2 regions of the Clostridium sp. AF15-41 genome follow, and region 1 is predicted to be linked to the other one. Evidence: predicted binding sites of a transcription regulator. Region 1 holds the regulator's gene; the other holds the start of a gene.
The links. The regulator HrcA, encoded in region 1, represses chaperone genes, less so after heat shock. The targets are predictions, from matches to a motif close to TGTTAGCACTCNNNNNNNNNGAGTGCTAACA.
Positions count from the first base shown of each region.

Region 2: a site for HrcA is predicted at 9,792-9,822, ahead of htpG (molecular chaperone HtpG). Genes of this name have one in related genera too.

Region 1 covers NZ_QTMQ01000003.1:152,177-163,176, reverse strand. The annotation lists gene DWW43_RS03405 (hypothetical protein) at 85-396, shown strand; gene gpr (GPR endopeptidase) at 525-1,463, shown strand; gene spoIIP (stage II sporulation protein P) at 1,488-2,633, shown strand; gene lepA (translation elongation factor 4) at 2,731-4,545, shown strand; gene hemW (radical SAM family heme chaperone HemW) at 4,658-5,872, shown strand; gene DWW43_RS03380 (ABC transporter ATP-binding protein) at 5,899-6,537, shown strand; gene DWW43_RS03375 (hypothetical protein) at 6,619-7,425, shown strand; gene hrcA (heat-inducible transcriptional repressor HrcA) at 7,542-8,573, shown strand; gene grpE (nucleotide exchange factor GrpE) at 8,585-9,250, shown strand; gene dnaK (molecular chaperone DnaK) at 9,323-11,000, shown strand, end outside.
Region 2 covers NZ_QTMQ01000006.1:49,279-60,278, forward strand. The annotation lists gene DWW43_RS06070 (EAL domain-containing protein) at 1-3,052, shown strand, start outside; gene DWW43_RS06075 (hypothetical protein) at 3,218-3,421, opposite strand; gene gltS (sodium/glutamate symporter) at 3,437-4,624, opposite strand; gene DWW43_RS06085 (TAXI family TRAP transporter solute-binding subunit) at 4,650-5,615, opposite strand; gene pyrE (orotate phosphoribosyltransferase) at 5,856-6,530, shown strand; gene DWW43_RS06095 (methionyl aminopeptidase) at 6,548-7,417, shown strand; gene htpG (molecular chaperone HtpG) at 7,691-9,628, opposite strand; gene DWW43_RS06105 (DUF5721 family protein) at 9,873-10,358, opposite strand; gene DWW43_RS06110 (PH domain-containing protein) at 10,547-10,939, shown strand.

The DNA.
Region 1 (11,000 bases):
GTGTGCTATACTTGTATTATATGTAAAAAATACGATCTGAATAAGCATAAAAGTCAGAATAAAAAAGAAAGGAATACAGACACTATGTTTGAATCGATTGAAGATGCAGTTGCTACATGGAAAGAAGAATACTCATTTATTGAAGATGCAGTTGTAACCGGTTATGAGGGCGGCTATCCGATTGTGGATTTCACGATCGGTAAAGCCGCATGGAGCCTTGTAAAAGACAAGAGCAAATTTAAACGGATCGTCCGTTCTTCCGAGATGGAGGGAGGAATAGAGGTTGGTGTATCTACCTGTTTTAAGGATACGGCATTTGTAAAATGGAACCCACCGGTTATGACGATCTGTGGATATCCTGAGGTAATAAACCGGATAATTAAAAAGATTATGTAAGATAATGTGGAACAGGCATTGCCCCGGTGAATAGAAATATTCATTCGGGGCATTTTATATACCAGAGCATACCGGCTGAAACTACGATTTTCTGCCGGAGAGAGAATAGACAGAAATGGGGAACGGCTATGGAACGAACGATTCGGACAGACCTTGCGATAGAATTACGAGAAGATATAAAAGATCGCGGAGAATTGGATGGAATACAGATTGCGACAAAGATCCACCGGCAGGGTATCAGGACAACGACGATCAATGTAACAAATGAGAAAGGGGCAGAGACACTTGGCAAGCCTCTTGGAACTTATATTACGATCGAATGTCCGGAGATCCGGGAATTTGATGAAACGATCCATGAGCCGTTGTGCCGTGAACTATCAAATAATCTTAAAAAATTACTGGGAGATGCAAGCTCCGTTCTGGTCGTAGGTCTCGGAAACCGTGAGGTGACACCGGATTCACTCGGTCCGCTGGTTGTTGATCATCTTTTTATAACCAGACATCTGGGAATCGAGAAGATCCCTGTATCGGGCAGACAGGAATATGATATATCGGCGATCTGTCCGGGCGTTATGGCACAGACAGGAATTGAAACGGTGGAGATCATAAAAGGAATCTGTGGGAATATCAAGGTAGATGCGGTTCTTGTAATTGATGCTCTTGCGGCCAGAAGCAGTAAGCGGTTGAACAAGACTGTGCAGCTTACGGATACCGGGATCAGTCCGGGCTCCGGCGTCGGAAATAACCGGATGGAGATCAACTCAGATAATATAAAAACAAAGGTCATCGCACTTGGAGTTCCGACAGTTATATCGGTTCCGTCTATCATTGATGATTCTCTTGATGAGATCGCCGATGCATTTGATCAGATACATGGGAAGAAGCTGGTGAAAGAATTGTCCGAGCAGCAGAGATATCAGATCGCATATCATCTGGTAGAACCGGAGCTTGCGGATATGTTTGTTACTCCAAAAAATATTGATGAACTGGTAAGACGAATCAGCTTCACAATATCCGAAGCAATAAATGGTATTATTTTCAGGAAGGACTCATATACTGATAAATAATAAAAAGTAATGAGTTTATCCAGAATGAGAAACTGTCAGACAAGATGCGAAAAAAGAAGAATGCGTTATTGTTTTTTTCTGGTCATAGCCTTTTTTGCAATATGGTTTGCAAAATGTGATAATGAGACAAAGACGGATATGCTGCGACAGCTTCTGACAGGAACGATATCGTCGGATCAGAAGCCGAATATACAGCAGGAGGGAAAGCAACATGAAGAAGCATCCTGTTTTTTAGAAGATTGTTTGCAGGAATATTGCCTTGCAGGTGCATTTGTGTCCTGTGCATCAGAACAGGAGACGGATATTGCAGAGACGGATATTCGGAAGGATCTATCGAAAAATGTCATGCGGGAGAACAGAGAAGCGACAGCATCGATAGCTGCGATGGCAGGATGTCGCAGTTATATGCAGGAAAAGCTTGCTGATTATGATTATATAAAAAATCACTTCTATGTGATCGACAGTACGACAAATGTATCCAGGGAAGAATTAAACGGGCAGGATCTTGCCTCTATGGATCTGACGATCGATACAGAGGATAAGAACTATAAGGTGCTGATCTATCATACACACGGAACGGAGAGCTTTAAAGATTCCGAGCCGGGCAAGGTTGAGGATACCGTGATCGGCGTTGGTGATTACCTGACGCAGCTTCTCGAAGAGAATTACGGGGTGGCAGTCTATCACGATACGACAGCCTACGATATGACCGGTGGGGAGCTGGATCGAAGCGCGGCATATGATTATGCAAGAGAGGGAGTTCAGAAGATTCTTACGGAATACCCGTCTATTGATGTCGTGATCGATATTCACAGAGATGGTGTAGCCGAGGATACATATCTGATCACGGAGATCGGGGGAAAAAAGGCTGCGCAGATTATGTTTTTAAACGGAGTGAGCCGATTAAATAAGAACGGAGACATATCATATCTGGCAAATCCATACAAAACAGAAAATCTTGCCTTCAGTCTGCAGATGTATCTGACGGCACAGGCAAATTATGAGTCCTTTGTAAGAAAGATATTTGTTAAGGGATATCGATATAATCTGGATCTGAAGCCCCGGTCGTTATTAGTAGAGGTCGGCAGCCAGACGAATACGGTAGAAGAGGCAAAAAATGCCATGGAACCGCTGTCTGCAATTCTTTACAAAGTATTGAGCGGAAAGTGAGATTGTGTTATGATAATGAACACGAAATTATTTGCCTGCAGAAATGCATGCTTAAAATAAAAAGAGAAAAGAAATTCAGATACCGGAGGAAAACAGGATGGCTCATATAGATCAGTCAAAGATACGAAACTTTTGCATTATAGCGCATATCGATCATGGGAAATCGACACTTGCGGACAGAATTATAGAAAAGACTGGCTTATTGACTGAACGTGAGATGCAGAATCAGGTGCTTGATAATATGGATCTGGAGCGGGAACGTGGAATCACGATCAAGGCACAGTGCGTTCGTACGATCTATAAAGCACAGGATGGAGAAGAATATATCTTCAATCTGATCGATACCCCGGGGCATGTTGATTTTAATTATGAAGTATCAAGAAGTCTGGCTGCCTGCGAGGGTGCAATCCTGGTTGTGGATGCAGCACAGGGAATCGAGGCACAGACACTTGCAAATGTATATCTTGCGATCGATCACGATCTGGATGTTATGCCGGTTATCAATAAGATCGATCTTCCTTCGGCCGAACCGGAGCGTGTGGTAAATGAGATTGAAGATGTGATCGGAATCGAAGCGCAGGATGCTCCGAGAATTTCGGCAAAGAATGGTATCAATATCGATCAGGTCTTAGAGCAGATCGTTACGAAGATCCCGGCACCAGCAGGAGATCCGGAAAAACCGCTTCAGGCACTTATATTTGACAGTATTTACGATTCATATAAAGGTGTTATCATATTCTGCCGCTTATTCGACGGTGTGGTAAAACGTGGGACGTCTATCCGTATGATGGCAACCGGAGCTGTTGCAGAGGTAGTAGAAGTAGGAATCTTCGGGGCTGGCAGATTCGTTCCATGTGATGAATTATCGGCAGGAATGGTAGGCTATATCACTGCCAGCTTAAAGAATGTCAGAGATACTACAGTCGGTGATACCGTTACAGATAACGACAATCCATGCGCAGAGGCGCTTCCGGGATATAAGAAGGCACAGCCTATGGTCTACTGCGGACTTTATCCGGCAGATGGAGCCAAATACCCGGATCTTCGCGATGCATTGGAGAAGCTTCAGTTAAATGATGCGTCCTTAAGCTTTGAGCCGGAGACATCGATCGCACTTGGTTTCGGTTTCCGTTGCGGTTTCCTTGGACTTCTGCATCTGGAGATCATACAGGAGCGGTTGGAGCGCGAGTTCAATCTGGATCTTGTTACGACTGCGCCGGGCGTTGTTTACCGTGTGCATACAACGGATGGCAAGATGATCGAACTGACGAATCCGTCCAATCTGCCGGATCCGTCGAATATCGAATATATGGAAGAGCCGTTTGTATCCGCGGAGATCATGGTCACTACAGAATATGTAGGTGCGATCATGCAGCTCTGTCAGGAACGCCGTGGCGTATATCAGGGAATGGAATATATGGAAGAAACCAGAGCGCTGCTTCGGTATGACCTTCCGTTAAATGAGATCATCTATGATTTCTTTGATGCATTAAAATCAAGATCCAGAGGTTATGCGTCCTTTGACTATGAGATGAAGGGCTATGTGCGGAGCGAGCTTGTAAAACTTGATATCCTGATCAATAAAGAAGAGGTCGATGCGTTGTCCTTCATTCTTCATCAGGATACTGCTTACGAACGCGGAAGAAAGATGTGCGAGAAGTTAAAGCAGGAGATCCCAAGACATTTATTTGAGATTCCGATTCAGGCAGCGATCGGCAACAAGGTCATTGCCAGAGAGACGGTAAGAGCAGTCAGAAAGGATGTCCTTGCAAAATGTTACGGTGGAGATATCTCCCGTAAGAAGAAGCTTCTGGAGAAACAGAAGGAAGGTAAGAAACGTATGCGTCAGATCGGAAATGTAGAGATTCCGCAGCAGGCGTTTATGAGCGTATTAAAACTTGATGAGGAATAAATATAAAAAAATTGCAGGTTGAATCAGGACATTTAGAATGAAATAAATCAAAAATGATCCTGATATAAGCAGAAAGCAGCTTACAGAAAAAACGAGAAGGCAGGAAAAACACATGAGAAAAAAACTGAGCATTTATATACATATTCCGTTTTGTGTTAAGAAGTGTGTATATTGTGATTTCCTGTCTTTTGGTGCGGATGACCCGCAGATCAACCGGAGCGGTGCGGTCAGAAAGGCATATGTCCAGAGCATTTGCAGAGAGTTATTAAGCTATAAAAGCATATCAAAGGACTATATTGTAAAAACGATATTTATAGGCGGAGGAACTCCGTCTATACTTTTACCGGGCGAGATCATGAATATATTGGCGACCCTTAGAAGCATTTTTAAAGTGGACGAAGAAGCCGAGATTACGATTGAGGTGAATCCGGGTACCCTGACTGCGATCAAAGCAGCGGAATATCTGGCGGCCGGGATCAATCGTATGAGTATCGGACTGCAGTCCGCACACAATGATGAGCTTGCCATGCTTGGCAGGATACATACATATGAACAGTTTCTGACATCCTATCAGACAGCACGTGACGCAGGCTTCAGAAATATCAATGTCGACCTGATCTCTGCGATTCCGGGGCAGACGCTTCATTCCTACCTGGATACACTAGAGCGTGTATTGAAGTGCAGACCGGAGCATATCTCTTCATATAGCCTGATCGTGGAAGATGGAACACCGCTTGCGGGGAATCAGAAACTCCTTTCAAAGCTTCCGGATGAGGAAACAGACCGTGAAATGTATGAAGCAACCGGAAAGGTACTCGAGATGTCAGGATATAAAAGGTATGAGATCTCAAATTATGCAAAGCCCGGATATGAATGCAGACATAATATCGTATACTGGACGATGGATGAATATATCGGGATCGGTATAGGTGCGGCTTCCTTTTTTAATGGAAGAAGATATTCGAATACGTCAGATATAAAACAGTATGTCGATACGATGGAGGAAGTATTTGAAAAACGCTCGATCGATGAAACGTACCGGATACCGGAGCTGCTTTCGATCAGACATATTGATGAAACTGTAGATGTTGATACATTGATGGAAGAATATGTGATCTTTGGGCTTAGAATGACCAGAGGGATCAGTGCGGCGGATTTCTATGAACGATTCGGCCATTCCTTATATGATGTTTATGGGGATATTATAAGAGGGTATGTGGCAAGCGGACATATGAAAGATGAAAAGGGGATGGTATGTTTTACCAGAAAGGGAATCGATGTAAGTAACAGGATTCTTGTAGATTTTTTACAGGATAAAGATAAATGAAATGATAGTCGGGGACAGGTTCGGATATGATAAAAGAGACGAATGAGCAGCAGACCGCTGTTATTATAGAAATAAATGAACTGAATTATACCTATCCTGGAACAGAACAGCCGTTGTGGGAGAAGAATCTGACATTTGTACTGCGTAAAGGCGAGATTGTCGGACTGGCGGGACAAAATGGAAGTGGAAAGAGCACGTTACTTCGTATGTTGGCGAGCTTTATTCCCCGGAAAAAGGGCAGTTGCTCAGGACAGATAAATGTAACAGATATATCCGGCAGAGATATGGCATGTGTGATCGACAGACCCTCTTTTTTTTCAGACCTTTCCGTGCGTGATAATATAAAAATGATGGAGCATATGAACGGAGATAAGCAGCTTACGGATGAAGCTTTGATCGATCTTTTGGGTATCCATGAATTTGACCGGATCAAAGCATCTAAGCTGTCACTTGGCAATAAACAGAAGCTTGCGCTTTGTCTTGCGATCCATAAAGAGACAAGGCTGGCATTGCTTGATGAACCGTTGAACGGGCTTGATCCGTTTACGAGAGCATCGTTTTTATCTTATCTGGAGAAACGAAGAAAACAAGGAATGGCGGTTATTCTTACCAGCCACATACCCGGAGATCTGGAACAGGTTTGTGACCGGATTATTTACCTGTAATATAAAAAACCACTCACGGGTATATTAAAAACAGGAAATAAATCCGGTTATTTCTTATTTAGAGGGAGCGTAGGCAACAGTATGAATGTTTACAGAGCAGAAGTATTTCGATATGGCAAAAGCTTTTATGGCAGAATGATCATGATTCTGGTGATTCCGTTTGCGATTCTTGTAGCAGCTTTTCTTCATTATGTAAGTGCAGGGGTAAGCAGCGACTTCCTGGCGGCAGCAGGCTTTTCAGAACAGACGATTACAGCGATCAAAGGTCAGATGGACGGAATCGCTTATATTGCATCGGCTTTTTCTGCTTCGGAGCTTCTGGTCCTTTTTATGATGTTTCCGGTTATCCTTCATATATCCGAAGACTACGAACAGAATACCATACGTTGCGAGCTGCAGAGAAGTAAAAGCAGAGCGGCCTGTTATATTGCCAGAGTGCTGGCGGCAGTTACTTATGTATGGGGGATCTTACTGGAATATATTCTGATTTCAGGGATTGCGGCTGCTTTGTTTTTTAGAAATGTCCCTGAAGCTTCAGAAGCTTCCCGGATTGGAAAAACAATGCTTGCGATAGTGCTGCAGTTTATAATGATCGGAGCCTGTGCAATGTTTGCATTTATGTTGGTTTCACTGATCAGACATTCGGTTTTGTCTATGACTGCCGCGGTTCTTTTGGTGCTGTTATTTACACCCGGAGTTCGTGTCCTTGTGGATCTGTTTAATCTGCCGGCGTGGTCGGATAACATCTGGATCGTGCAGCTTCTCGGTATGACAAGTGACCTTACATTTAACGGAACAGATGCGGTAGCTGCGATTATCATCAGTCTTTTATATGCCGTGATTTCTACAGGACTCGGCATTCATTTTTTCAAAGCTCAAAAATTATAAATTTTCTTGATTTTTTTCAAAATAAATGTTGACAAACAAGGTAGTGGGTGTTAGATTAATTTTAGTGGTTAGCACTCGGAGTATTTGAGTGCTAACAAAATGAAAGGGATGAGCAGATGGAACTTGACGAAAGAAAAGTCAAAATTCTGAAAGCTATCGTTTCCAATTATTTAGAGACCGGAGAACCTGTAGGATCGCGGACGATTTCAAAGTATACAGATTTGAACTTAAGTTCGGCGACGATCAGGAATGAGATGTCTGATCTGGAGGACATGGGTTATATATGTCAGCCGCATACATCTGCAGGAAGAATTCCAACGGACAAAGGATATCGGTTCTATGTTGACAGCCTTATGAATGAGAAGATAGAGGCTGAGACAGAGAAGGGAAATCTTCTTGAACGAGTTGATAAAATGGAGAAGATGCTGAAGCAGGTTGCCCGGGTATTAGCGGCAAATACGAATTATGCCACACTGGTTACCACACCTCAGTATAATAATACCGTGAAGTTTATACAGCTTTCCAAGGTTGCTGAGTCAAAGCTTCTTGCGGTGATCATGGTGGATGGAAATATCGTAAAGAATAAGCTGATCGATACCACGTACGATCTGAAGAATGACGAGATTTTAAAATTCAATATTTTATTAAACACGTTCCTTCAGGGAGCTGCATTAGAAGATATTAATCTGGAACTGATACAGACGATGAAGATGCAGGCAGGTGAATATGCGGATATCTTAGAAACCATCTTTCAGGGAATCATGGAAGCTATTCATGAAGCGGATGACCTGAAGGTTTATACAAGCGGAGCGACCAACATGTTAAAGTATCCTGAATTGATGGATTCGGCAACAGCAGAAAAACTGCTTGGAACTTTTGAAGATATAGAAGACAAAGAGGAATTTGTAAAATATGTAGAAGAAGTTATCAATAAAGATAACTCTGATATAGAGATCCGAATCGGCGATGAGAATTCCAGTGAGGATCTGAAAGATTGCTCCCTTGTAACGGCAACTTATAAGATGCCGGAAGGCGCAAAAGGAACTATAGGTATCATCGGTCCGAAACGTATGGACTATAAGAAAGTCGTTACGATGTTAAAAAATCTGACCGATGAATTGGATGATATATTTAATAATAACGAATAGGGGGTCCGATAATGGCAGACACCAAGAAAGATACTAAGAAAGTAAAGACAGATGAAAAGGCAGCAGAAACAATTGTAGATGAAGTTACAGCAGAGTCAACAGATACTGCAGAAACAACAACTACAGATGTGAATGTTACAGAAACCGTGGATGTCCCTGAAGAGCAGGCGGAAGCAGCAAAACCGAAGCCGGTTGCAAAAGAGAACAGACGCGGCAGTAAGGCTTTAAGAGAAGAAAATGATAAACTGAAAGAGCGCTGTCAGGATGCAGAAGACAAATATAAACGTCTTCTTGCAGAGTGCGAGAATATCCGTCAGAGAAATGAAAAGGAGTCATCCAAAATGTATGATTTCGGAGCGAAGGATGTTCTTGGAAAATTACTTCCGGTAGTTGACAACTTTGAAAGAGCGATTGCAGCAATTCCGGAAGAGGATAAAGACAGACCATTTGAAGCAGGAGTTGATAAAATCTACAAATCACTTATGACTTCACTGGAATCCATCGGCGTTACCCCGATGAACTGCGAGGGTGAACAGTTTGATCCGGCGTTCCACAATGCAGTAATGCATGTAGAGGATGAGAATTACGGAGAGAACGTGATCGTCGAAGAGATGCAGCGTGGTTACATGTATAAGGATCAGGTATTACGATTCAGCATGGTAAAGGTTGCAAACTAATAGTCAAATGACTATAGCATATAAATTTTATTAAATTAAGAAAACAGAATTTTATTTAGGAGGAATATAATCATGGGTAAGATAATTGGTATTGACTTAGGTACAACAAATTCATGTGTAGCAGTAATGGAAGGTGGTAAGCCTGTTGTTATTGCGAATACAGAAGGTATGAGAACTACACCATCTGTAGTAGGTTTCTTAAAGACAGGTGAGAGAGTAGTCGGTGAGCCTGCAAAACGTCAGGCAGTTACAAATGCAGATAAGACAATTTCATCCATCAAGCGTCATATGGGTACAGATTACAGAGTAGAGATCGATGGCAAGAAGTATTCACCGGAAGAGATTTCAGCTATGATTCTTCAGAAACTGAAATCCGATGCAGAAGGATATCTCGGTGAGAAGGTTACAGAGGCCGTTATCACAGTACCTGCTTATTTCTCAGATGCACAGAGACAGGCAACAAAGGATGCCGGTAAGATTGCAGGACTTGATGTAAAGCGTATCATCAACGAGCCTACAGCAGCAGCTCTTTCCTATGGTCTTGATAATGAACAGGAACAGAAGATCATGGTATACGATTTAGGTGGTGGTACATTCGATGTATCTATCATTGAGATCGGTGAAGGCGTTATTGAAGTATTGGCAACAGCCGGTGATAATAAGCTTGGTGGTGATGACTTTGATAATGCTGTTACACAGTATATGTTAGATGAATTCAAGAAGGCAGAGGGTATCGACCTTTCCGGCGATAAGATGGCTATGCAGAGATTGAAGGAAGCAGCAGAGAAGGCAAAGAAAGAGCTTTCATCTGCTATGACAACAAATATCAATCTTCCTTTCATCACAGCAAACCAGGATGGTCCAAAGCATTTTGATATGAACCTGACAAGAGCAAAATTTGATGAGTTAACAGCAGATCTGGTTGACAGAACAAAGGTACCTGTTCAGACAGCACTGGAAGATGCAGGACTTACTGCAGCAGATCTTGATAAGGTATTATTAGTCGGTGGTTCTACACGTATCATCGCTGTACAGGAAGAAGTTAAGAGATTAACAGGTAAAGAGCCGTTCAAGGGTATCAACCCTGATGAGTGTGTTGCAATCGGTGCATCTATCCAGGGCGGTAAGCTTGCAGGTGATGCCGGTGCCGGTGAGATCCTTCTTCTTGATGTTACACCACTTACACTTTCTATCGAAACCATGGGTGGTATCGCAACACATCTGATCGAGAGAAACACTACAATTCCTACAAAGAAGAGCCAGATTTTCTCAACAGCACAGGATAATCAGGATGCCGTTGATATCAACGTAGTACAGGGTGAAAGACAGTTTGCAAAAGATAATAAGAGTCTTGGACGTTTCAGACTGGATGGTATCGCTCCTGCAAGAAGAGGCGTTCCTCAGATCGAAGTATCATTCGATATCGATGCGAATGGTATCGTAAATGTATCTGCTAAGGATCTCGGAACAGGAAGAGAACAGCACATTACAATTACTTCCGGTACATCACTTTCAGATGATGATATCGAGAGAGCAGTAAAAGAAGCTGCAGAATACGAAGCACAGGATAAGAAACGTAAGGAAGGCATTGAAGCAAGAAATGAAGCAGATGCACTTGCATTCCAGACAGAAAAAGCACTGAATGAAGTCGGAGATAAGCTTTCAGATGCAGATAAGTCTGCCGTACAGGCTGACTTAGACTCATTAAAGTCAACAATTGAAAGCACGGATGCAGAGAATATGACAGATC
Region 2 (11,000 bases), on a different contig from region 1:
TATTACGGATAAAAAGAAAGAAGAACTGGAAAAGAGTGCACAGACCGAGATGCTGAAGTTAGTGGCGCAGGGAAGTGATGAACTCTTGTTTTCCTATACGGTAGAAGATGACAGCATGGTTATATCTAAGTATATGGACGGCAGAACCATAACTGTTTTTGATGATAAAGATTTTGCTGCAAACCTTGCTCAGTGTCAGTTGATCTATTCGGAAGACAAAAAAGAGGTATCAGACGTATTGGCTGAACTGACAGCTGTTAAGGATACCGAAACCATTGAAATCAGGGTCGATTTTATCGGTAATGGTATGTATCTCTGGCATCGTGCAACGCTTGTCGGCGTTGCTGATACAAATGGTGTGGTAAAAAAGATTGTAGGTAAATTGTATTCGATTCATGAAGAGAAGCTGCAGAGTCAGGAATTGATTCTACGTGCGGAACGAGATTCTCTTACAGGGGTTTATAATCATAGCACCTTTGTGTCTAAAGTATCCAGGTTCCTTGCGGAATTTGATGAGACGCTGTGTGCACTCTATATGATCGATCTGGATGATTTTAAATTAGTAAATGATGCACTGGGACATTATGCCGGGGATGATTTGTTGTGTGACACAGCAGTTGTTCTGGAAAGTGTTGCAAATACATATGGTGGATTTAGTGGTCGTCTCGGCGGAGATGAATTTTCTATGTTTATTCCGGATGTAGTCGATGAAGATACGGCATACATGGTTGCGAAGACACTTAATAAGGGAATTCGTGCGATTAAATGTAAGGCGGAGCACTCGGCATCGATCGGTATTGCAGTTGATACTATATCAAAGTCGTTGAAATTCGATTCTTTATATTATAAAGCAGATCAGGCGTTATATTATTCCAAACGGCAGGGCAAAGACCGCTGTATGCTTTTCTGTGAGAAGATGGATGAAGCTAAACCAGTATTAAATTCCAAGTTCAGCAGTTATTCGGATGAAGAGGATTATCTGTTGGATGATATCTCGGATGTTGTATATGTAACGGAGATGAATTCTTATAAGCTGCAATATATGAATAAGGCAGCCAAGCTTGGTGTCGGTCTGGCTGAAGATGATACTTCTTATATTGACAAGCATTGTTATAAGGTGCTTCAGGGTATGGATCTTCCGTGCAGCTTCTGTACGAATAAGCTATTATCAACGGAGAAGAGTTTTATCTCGCATCATAAGAATCTCAATAACGGAAAAGAATATGTTTTAAAAGACAGGATTGTAAACTGGCATGGAAGAAAGTGTCGTATGGAGATGGCTGTTGATATTTCTGATGCCGATAAAGTAACACAGGTTCTTTCTAACCGTTATGATATTGAGGATGCGTTGGTATCCAGTATTACACAGATTTCTACAGGAGGAGAGCATTCCTTAAATTACAGCAAACTGTTAGAAACACTTGGAGAATACTATGGCGCAAAACATGCTTGCCTGGTGGAATGTGATTCCAATAAGTTATGTGAATATCATGAATGGAAATCAGCAAATAGTAATTCGTTTGGGAAAAAACTGGAGATCTTTTATAAAGAAACTGTCCGGAGGGAACTGCAGAGTATATCGAGCAAAAAAGGTGCACTGATCATTAATCATATTCCGGACTACCCATACAAAACTTCGGATCTGTATTCGTTTTTTTTGGAAAACAGGATATGGTCAATGTATTCTGTCCCGATCAAAGACAATAAGTCTGAGATTATTGGAAGGATCATTATCTTTAATCCGCAGCTTCACAGTGGCGACCTGAAGCTTATGAATCTTTTATCCTTGTATATTGGAAATGATATTGTCAGCCGGGCGCTTGCAGAAGAACGAAATTATGAAGTAACGCATGATCGTATAACGGGAGCATATAATCGTATCTGCTATATGGATTACATAAACCGCAGACAGAATCTGGAATCAGTGGGTATAGTGATTATTGATATCAATGAAGTGCGTAACATATATGATGAATTTGGACAGTTCTTTGTTGATAATCTGATGATCGATTATTACCGACTGTTAGATAAGGTATTTCCGAAATCCTGTATTTATCGGATTGGAGATGATGATTTTGCTGTAATTTGTGAGAATATTTCACAGTGTGATTTTCTGGATCAGGTTCGTGCATTGAAAGGTCAGATTAAGATTGGCGATTTTACGGCATGTATCGGATATGTATGGGATGATTATGAGAAAGATATCAAGCGGATGGAAAACCATGCGTATGATATGCTCTATATGGAGAAACAGAAGTGGTACGATCAGAAGGATGAACATTCTTATAAATGGAGTACATTAACGAGAGAGCTTGTAAAAAAAGACATTGAAGACGGAATGTTCTTTGTGTATTTACAGCCGAAGGTGGACTATTCGAATGATCATTGTTATGGTGCGGAAGCACTGGTGAGATATGCCAAACCGGATAACCTCGCAAATGTGATCGATCGTCTGGAAAAAAGCAGAAATATAAAGTATATGGATCTTTTTGTGCTTGAAAATGTATGTAAAATGCTTATACGTTGGAAAAAAGAAGGGTATAATCTGATCCCGATCTCCTGTAATTTTTCCAGAATATCTCTGTTGGAAGAAGATATGCCGGAGCGTATCAATGCGATTGTTGAATCTTATGGAGTCCCAAAGGATATGATCGAGATCGAGATTACAGAGTCAGTTGGTGAGATGGAACATGAGATGGTTACCAGAATTGCAAATAAACTGCATACTGCAGGTTTCAGGATTGCCATGGATGACTTTGGAACAAAATATTCCAATGTATCGATTCTTTCTTCTATGAAGTTTGATGTGATCAAGCTGGATCGGAGTATGGTTTATAATATAGACAAGAATATAGCCAGCAGAACGATTTTAAGACATCTGGTTGAGATGTGCACAGATCTTGGAGTGGAATGTATTGCGGAAGGAGTAGAGACCAAGAAACAGGCAGAATACCTGAAGGAAATGGGATGCAACCATATTCAGGGCTATCTGTACAGCAAGCCTGTGAATATCGAATCCTTTGAGCAGGTCTATATGAAAAGAGAAGAATAAATAAAAGACTCCCTGTAGACGACATATATATCTTTATTTCGCAGAACACTTTCGTTCTATCTTCACGTAGCGGTGCTAAACTCATCACTTTACAGTGATTCGTTAAGAACCGACGTTCAGATAGGTCTGCTACATAAAATATATATGCTGTCTGTAGGGAGTTTTTTATTTTTTTTTCCTGATATGAACTTCCGGGATGGCCACATCATAGGAGATGTTCGCTTCCTCCTCGGAAGATTTTGTATCTACAGGATTTGAAGCTTCATCGTCATTCGAAGCCGAGTCTGACTGCGTATGAATTTCAGGAATTGCGAGATTGTCGTAAGTCAGATTATAATCTTTTTTCTTATCTTTTCTATGTCCGAACATGAGAATATCCTCCTTTTATAACAGGTTAATGAAGAATGTAATAACAAGGCTGTTGATAAAGTCTGCAAATAAACTGCCAACAAGCGGAATCAGGAGATAGGCTTTTACGGATGGCGAATATTTATCACAGATCGCCTGCATATTTGCCATGGCATTTGGTGTTGCCCCCATTCCAAAACCACAGGTTCCGGCAACCAGAACAGCAGCATCGTAGTCACGTCCCATGATGTTGAATTCAACAAAGTATGTGAACAGACAGATCAGAATAATCTGACTGGTCAGCAGGATAAATAATGGAAGAGCGAGAGATGCAAGCTGCCATAGTTTTAATGTGATCATTGCAATACCGAGAAACAGGGAGAGAGCAATACCGCCAAAGTCGTTGATCTCACCCATATGAATCGTGAACTTACCGGAATATTCACCGATATTTCGAATCAGTGCGGCTGCGATCATAGCACCGATGTAGATTGGAAAAGTTAACCCGGTTTTTGTCAGTAACCATGAGAATATCGTTCCGAGTCCTATTGCAAGGATCAATTGAAAAACAGCGGCTGCATACATATTTGTATGACGTTCATGTTTCTTTTCTTCTTCGATCAAAAGGCTGTCATCTTCAGGCACAACCGTTTCTAACAGATTCTTCTTCTCGATCAGTCGTTTTCCGAGTGGACCGCCGATCAGACTTCCGGCGATCAAACCAAAGGTTGCAGCTGCAGTACAGATTGTGGTTGCACCGGATATGTCAAAGTCTTCCAGAACCGGACCGAAGGCACCTGCGGTTCCGTGTCCGCCGACCATTGGGATTGATCCGGTACACATACCGATCAGAGGGTCAAGTCCAAGGATCCTGGACATGCCGACAGCAAGTAGGTTTTGAAGTACGATCAGAGCAATAACAAGTCCCAGAAAGACCGCCAGTGATTTGCCACCGCTCTTTAAGACCTTCAGATTTGCCTGAAAACCTACAGAGGTAAAGAAGAATACCATACAGACTTCCCGTAGGGTATCATCAAAGGAAAATTCTGCCAATCCCGTACTGTAACAGATGCAGGTGAAAATTGCAAATAAGAGTCCGCCTATAACAGGAGAAGGTATACAGAATTTTTCCAGAAAGAAGATTCTTTTTTTCAAAAATGTTCCAAGCATCAACACAAGGACGGCAATCGCAAGTGTCTGATACATATCTAATTGAATTTTCATAATTACCCTTTCTTATGTTCAGAAATTATCGTACATCAACGGTAATCCCTTTTTCTTTGTAGTAAGCAGCAGACCCTTTGTGAAATGGGATCGTGATGCCCTTTGTTGCTGTCTGTTCATTTAACTGCATATCGATTGAAAGTGAATATTGCAGATCATTTGCATGTTCAAACAGCAGCCTCGTAAGATCTTCTACAGTATCCTTCGATAAGTCGTTATCTGCAAGCATGACAGCCTGCACACAGACCGTTGATACATCCTCGGTCTGACCGGAATAGGTATTTGCGGGAATGGTAAAATCGGAGTAATACGAATAAGCAGACAATAGCTTATTTTTACAACTGTCGTTAAGTCCGATCAAACGGATATCACAGGTTCTTGTCAGCTCTTCAATGACCGTGGTCTGAATGCCTGCTGTAACAAAGAAAGCATCAATTTCACCGGAAACCAGGCTTTCGGCAGCATCGATATAGTCAAGGTTTGTGGTTTTGACCAGATCGTTATTCAGACCGGCAACCTCAAGGATCTGTTTTGCATTTCGTTCCGTACCGGAATCGGATGCTCCGATGCTTATGGTTTTTCCGGTCAGGTCATCGAGAGACTTGATGTTTGAATCTTTTTTTACAATGATCTGGCAGGCTTCCGGATACAGAGAGGCGATAGCGGAATATCCACTGATCGATTTCCCCGCAAATGTGCCTGTTCCATTTACTGCGTCGTCAATCATATCATTTTGTGCAATACAGAGATCAATGTAACCGTCGGCAAGCAGTCGTAGATTTGCCGCAGATCCGGCAGTCTTCTTTGCTTCAATGCTGTAATCAGGGGCATCATTGTTGACCAGACCGGCATAAGCATTTGCAAAGGTATAATAGATACCGCCGATATCCGCCGCACCGAATCGGATGGCGTCTTTTTGGCTGCTGCATCCTGTTCCGATAGTGGAAATAAGCAGGATCAGACAGAGAAAAAGTGCTGTTTTTTTCTTCATATTGATAAAATTTCCTTTCTAATGTATATATTTTTTCGTAAATATGGTAATATAGGACGGAATTGTTCTAAAGGTATGTCGAAAAATATAGACCTTTGGCTATTGTACAACAATTAGATACAAAATGGAACAGAAAAAATTAACCATTTGTGTTTCGAAACCATTTGTGCTAAAATGAGTTCGAAATGCCTAACTAAAGGGTGCATAAATGGTCTGAAATCAAGGAGGAATGAAAGAAAAATGGAACAGTACAAACAGGAATTCATTGAATTTATGATCGATTGTAATGTATTAAAATTTGGAGATTTTACAACAAAGAGTGGAAGAAAAACACCTTTCTTTGTAAATACCGGATTTTACAGAACAGGGGCACAGTTAAAGAGACTGGGTGAGTTCTATGCGGAAGCAATCAACAGTGCGTTTGGTCTTGATTTTGATGTATTGTTTGGACCTGCATACAAGGGAATTCCGCTTTCAGTAGCAACTACCATGTCAATTGCAGAAATGTATGATGAAGACATCAAATATTGCTCAAACAGAAAAGAGATCAAGGATCATGGAGATAAGGGGATCTTACTCGGAAGCCCGATCTCAGATGGTGATAAGGTTGTTATCATTGAAGATGTAACAACAGCCGGAACATCAATCCAGGAGACTATGCCGATCATTAAGGCACAGGGAGATGTAGATGTTATGGGACTCGTTGTTTCTGTTGACCGTATGGAGCGTGGACAGGGCAAAAAGAGTGCACTGACAGAGATTCAGGAAGAATATGGTATCCAGACAACTGCTATTGTTACAATGGCAGAGGTTGTAGAGCATTTATATAATAAAGAATATAAGGGAAAAGTCATAATCGATGATAAGTTAAAGGCTGCGATCGATGCTTATTATGACATTTATGGCGTAAAGTAGAAACGGTTGGTAGAAAAATGAAACTAGGAAGAAATGATATCTGCTGGTGCGGAAGTGGAAAGAAATACAAATCCTGCCATTTGAACATCGACAGCAAACTGGAAGAAATGAAGCTAAAGGGATATAAGATCCCGACGAGAAGAATGATGCGTTCACCGGAACAGATCGAAGGAATCCGCGTGGCATCCAAGGTAAATACAGAGGTGCTTGATTTCATCACTCCATTTGTAAAAGAAGGAGTATCTACAGGTGAGCTTGATCGAAGAATCTATGAATATACGAAATCAATTAATGCAATACCTGCCTGCCTTGGATATGAAGGATATCCGAAGAGTGTCTGTATATCGATCAACGATGTTGTCTGTCATGGTATACCGGATGAGAAAACAATCCTGAAAAATGGAGATATTGTCAACATTGACTGTACAACGAAATATAATGGATATTTTGGTGATTCATCCCGTATGTTCATGATCGGAGATGTTGATCCGGTCTGGAAGAAGCTGGTAGAGGATACAAAGAAAGCACTGGATCTTGGAGTAGAAGTGTGTAAGCCATATTCAACGATCGGTGATATCGGATATGCGATCAATACATTTGCCAAAGAGCAAGGCTATTCTGTTGTCCGTGAGATCGGCGGACATGGTGTGGGACTTGATATCCATGAAGATCCGTATGTCAGCCATATCGGACAGCCGGGCAAGGATTATGTGATTGCTCCAAGCATGACATTTACGATCGAGCCGATGATCAATCTTGGTGTGCCTGACGTATGGCAGGATGCTGATGATGGCTGGACGATCCGTACAGATGATGGCAAGCCATCTGCCCAGTGGGAATACACCCTTCTTATGACCGAGCACGGAATTGAGATTTTGGCCAAATAATACTTTCATATAATTATACAAAACACAGGAATTGCCCCTATACAGACCATAAGCCCCATTATCAATGACTCGTTACGGTTTCTGTTCAATGCATATGCCTGATTCGTAAATACTCCTGCGCTAACTCGCCAACTAAACGTTGGCTCAGACAAGCGCTCGTATTTACTGGCAATATGCATTTCACGACGAAACCTTCACTAAATGTCATATTATAATGGGGCTTATGGTCTGTATAGGGGCAATCCCTGTGTTATATATTTTAATTACAAGGTTTTATTTGGCCAGAATGCTTAAGATCTCGTTGCTTCTTGCGACGAACTTGGTCATGGCATCGGCAGATAATGGACGGTTTGCAAGGACTGCCAAGTCATATAACTGACAGCAGATGGTAGGAGTGTTCTCACCATCCGGGTTGTCAAGGACATATTTGACCAGATTATTGTTGGCATTTAATACCAGTGTTTCACCCTTGCCGCCGAACATGGCAGGATCCATGCCCATACCGGCCATACCATACATTTTCATCATTTCCTGCATACGTCTGGATTCTTCAGATAAGGTCAGCATAGAAGATAAGTCTTTATTCTTTAATGCTTCTACCTTGATCGTGATATTTTCGACATCCAGTGCTTTCTTGAAGAGTTCGGTCAGCTTGTCGGTATAATCCTTTGCTGTTTCTTCGGATAATGATTCATCTACAAAATTATCGGACAGATCTGCATCGATTCTGTAGAAATGTACATTTTCATTTTTCTGTTCCAGAAGCGTGATAAATGGGCTGTCAATCGTCTGTGTCATGATCAGGGCATCCATGCCTTCCTCTTTGAACATGTTAATGTACTGTGACTGAGCAACTTCATCCGTAACATAGAAGACTTTGTTTTCGTATTTTTCTTTTCCGGCTTCCAGATATTCCGGCAGAGTCAGGTATTTGCCTTCCAGATTCTTATAGATACAGAAATCTTTCATCTTCTCTAAGAATTTCTCATCTTTTAAGCAGCCGAATTTGATAAATGGGTTGATATCATCCCAGTATTTCTCATAATCTTCTCTGTGAACCTTATACATACCGGATAATTTATCGGCAACCTTCTTTGTGATGTAATCGGAGATCTTCTTAACAAATCCATCATTCTGCAGAGCACTTCTGGATACGTTCAGCGGAAGATCCGGACAGTCGATAGTACCTTTTAACAGCATCAGGAATTCAGGGATAACTTCTTTGATGTTATCAGCTACGAATACCTGGTTGTTATACAGCTTGATCGTTCCTTCCAGATTATCGTACTGGGTATTGATCTTCGGGAAGTACAGAATGCCTTTCAGGTTAAATGGATAGTCCATGTTCAGGTGGATCCAGAACAATGGATCTTTGTAATCATGGAATACTTTATGATAGAAGTCTTTGTATTCATCGTCTGTACAGTCATTTGGATGCTTGGTCCAGAGAGGTGTTGTAGTATTTAAAGGCTTTGGTGCTTCTTTTTCTTTCTTTTCGGCAGCATCCTTTGTTTCATCGGTTTCAGCAGTAGCTTCTTCTGATGCTTCAGCTTTGGTTGCCTTTTCTTCTTCATCTTTTGCAGGGGCATCTGCATTTGTAAAGTAGATCTCTACAGGCATGAAAGAGCAGTATTTGTCGATTACTTCTTTGATACGGTATTCATTTGCAAATTCATAGCTGTCTTCATTCAGATACAGGGTGATAACAGTACCTCTGGTTTCTTTGTCGCCTTTATCCATGGAGAAGTCCGTTCCGTTCTCACATTCCCAATATACAGGTTCTGCGTCCTGTTTGTAGGAAAGGGATTCGATCGTTACCTTATCGGCAACCATAAATGCGGAGTAGAAACCGAGTCCGAAATGACCGATGATCTGTTCCTCTGTTGCCTTGTCCTTGTACTGCTCAAGGAAAGCAGCAGCACCGGAAAATGCAATCTGATTAATATACTTTTCGACTTCTTCAGCAGTCATACCGATACCATTATCAATAAACTGTAAGGTCTTGTTGTCCGGGCTTGCGATCACATCGATACGATAAGGTTCGTCCGGTTCGTCAAATTCGCCCATCAGAGATAATTTCTTTAATTTTGTTACAGCATCACAGCCGTTTGAGATTAATTCCCGGACAAAGATATCATGGTCGGAATACAGCCATTTCTTGATGACAGGGAAAATGTTTTCGCTGTTAATTGATAAACTTCCTTTTTTCATAAAAATGCATCTCCTTATATAAATTCTATATTATTCCAGTTGTCAGAACAAATCGGAATACGCAAATATCTATATATGTGTAATGCGAGAAATATCTGCCCTATCTGTTCTGTGTTATCACTAACAGGTATCATAAATCAGAAAAAAATAGAAGTCAAGACAAAATTAGCACTCAAATATGTCGAGTGCTAATAATTCATAAATATTTTATGGTTTATTTAGAAATGAGTGCTGTAGCAGGTGGTTAAAAGATCTGATTCTGTTTAAAAAAAGCAGATACATTTGCATCCCAGATGTTTGCAAGTGTTTTATCCATGGAGAAAATGTTCATGGATGCCATCGTTGTAAGTGAGATCTTTTCTCCGTCAAAGTAGATGTTTAAAGACAGATTTGCAATGTCGGATGTCGTGAGATTCAGATGGTTCTGTTCAATGATCCGGTTAATGTTCGCGTCTGATAAGATCAGCACGATCTTGAAGTTTAATGGGAGTTTATTGCCCTTGATGACATTGAAGATATGATGTCTGACAGCCCCCCATGTCGTATAAGTCTTTGAGGTCATTTCTTCCAGTTCTTCCGTATCAAAAAAAGATGGATTCAGTCTGCCGTCGATTGTATAAGAAACGTCAGAACGGACATAGGCTTCCACTAGCAAAAATGTGTCAAAGACCGGTTCCATCAAAAGCTTTTTAACGAAGTTTTTTGTTTCAGTAATTTCTATATTAAGCATATGCAGCTCTTACCTCCCTGCAATAAACAACGGATTGCGATAAAATTCTTGCCTCTAGTTTACAGGAAAAGAGGAAAGGTTGCAATCGGAAATCTGAAAACAGCCGGATGAGAAAATCCATTTGTTGAACTTTAGCGGGAGGTGTGTTAGTATTTTTACAGATTTATAAAAATATGGGAGGTTTTGAAATGGCAGAGATTATATGGAAGGATCGCAAACGTATATTTTTCGGATTACCATGGACATTTACAAAGTACAGCTTATCAGAGGATCGGTTATTTATCAGTACGGGGTTCTTCAGTGTGAAAGAAGATGAAGTACGACTTTATCGCATCATGGATGTTTCATTGGAACGTAAATTATGGCAGAGAATGTGCGGACTTGGAACGATCAAATGCTGTTCCGCAGATAAGACAATGGGAGATTTCGAGATCAAGAACATCAAGAAGTCCAGAGAGGTCAAGGAAATGTTATCAAATATGGTAGAAGATGAACGTACCAAAAAGAAGGTTTCCAGCCGTGAGTTCATGGATCATGAACGCGATGAATTCGACGATTACGACGACCACGATACATATTAACGAGGACGATCAAAAGTACGTTGCTGCTTTATACGATAGTAGTTTGCTTTGATCGGTAATG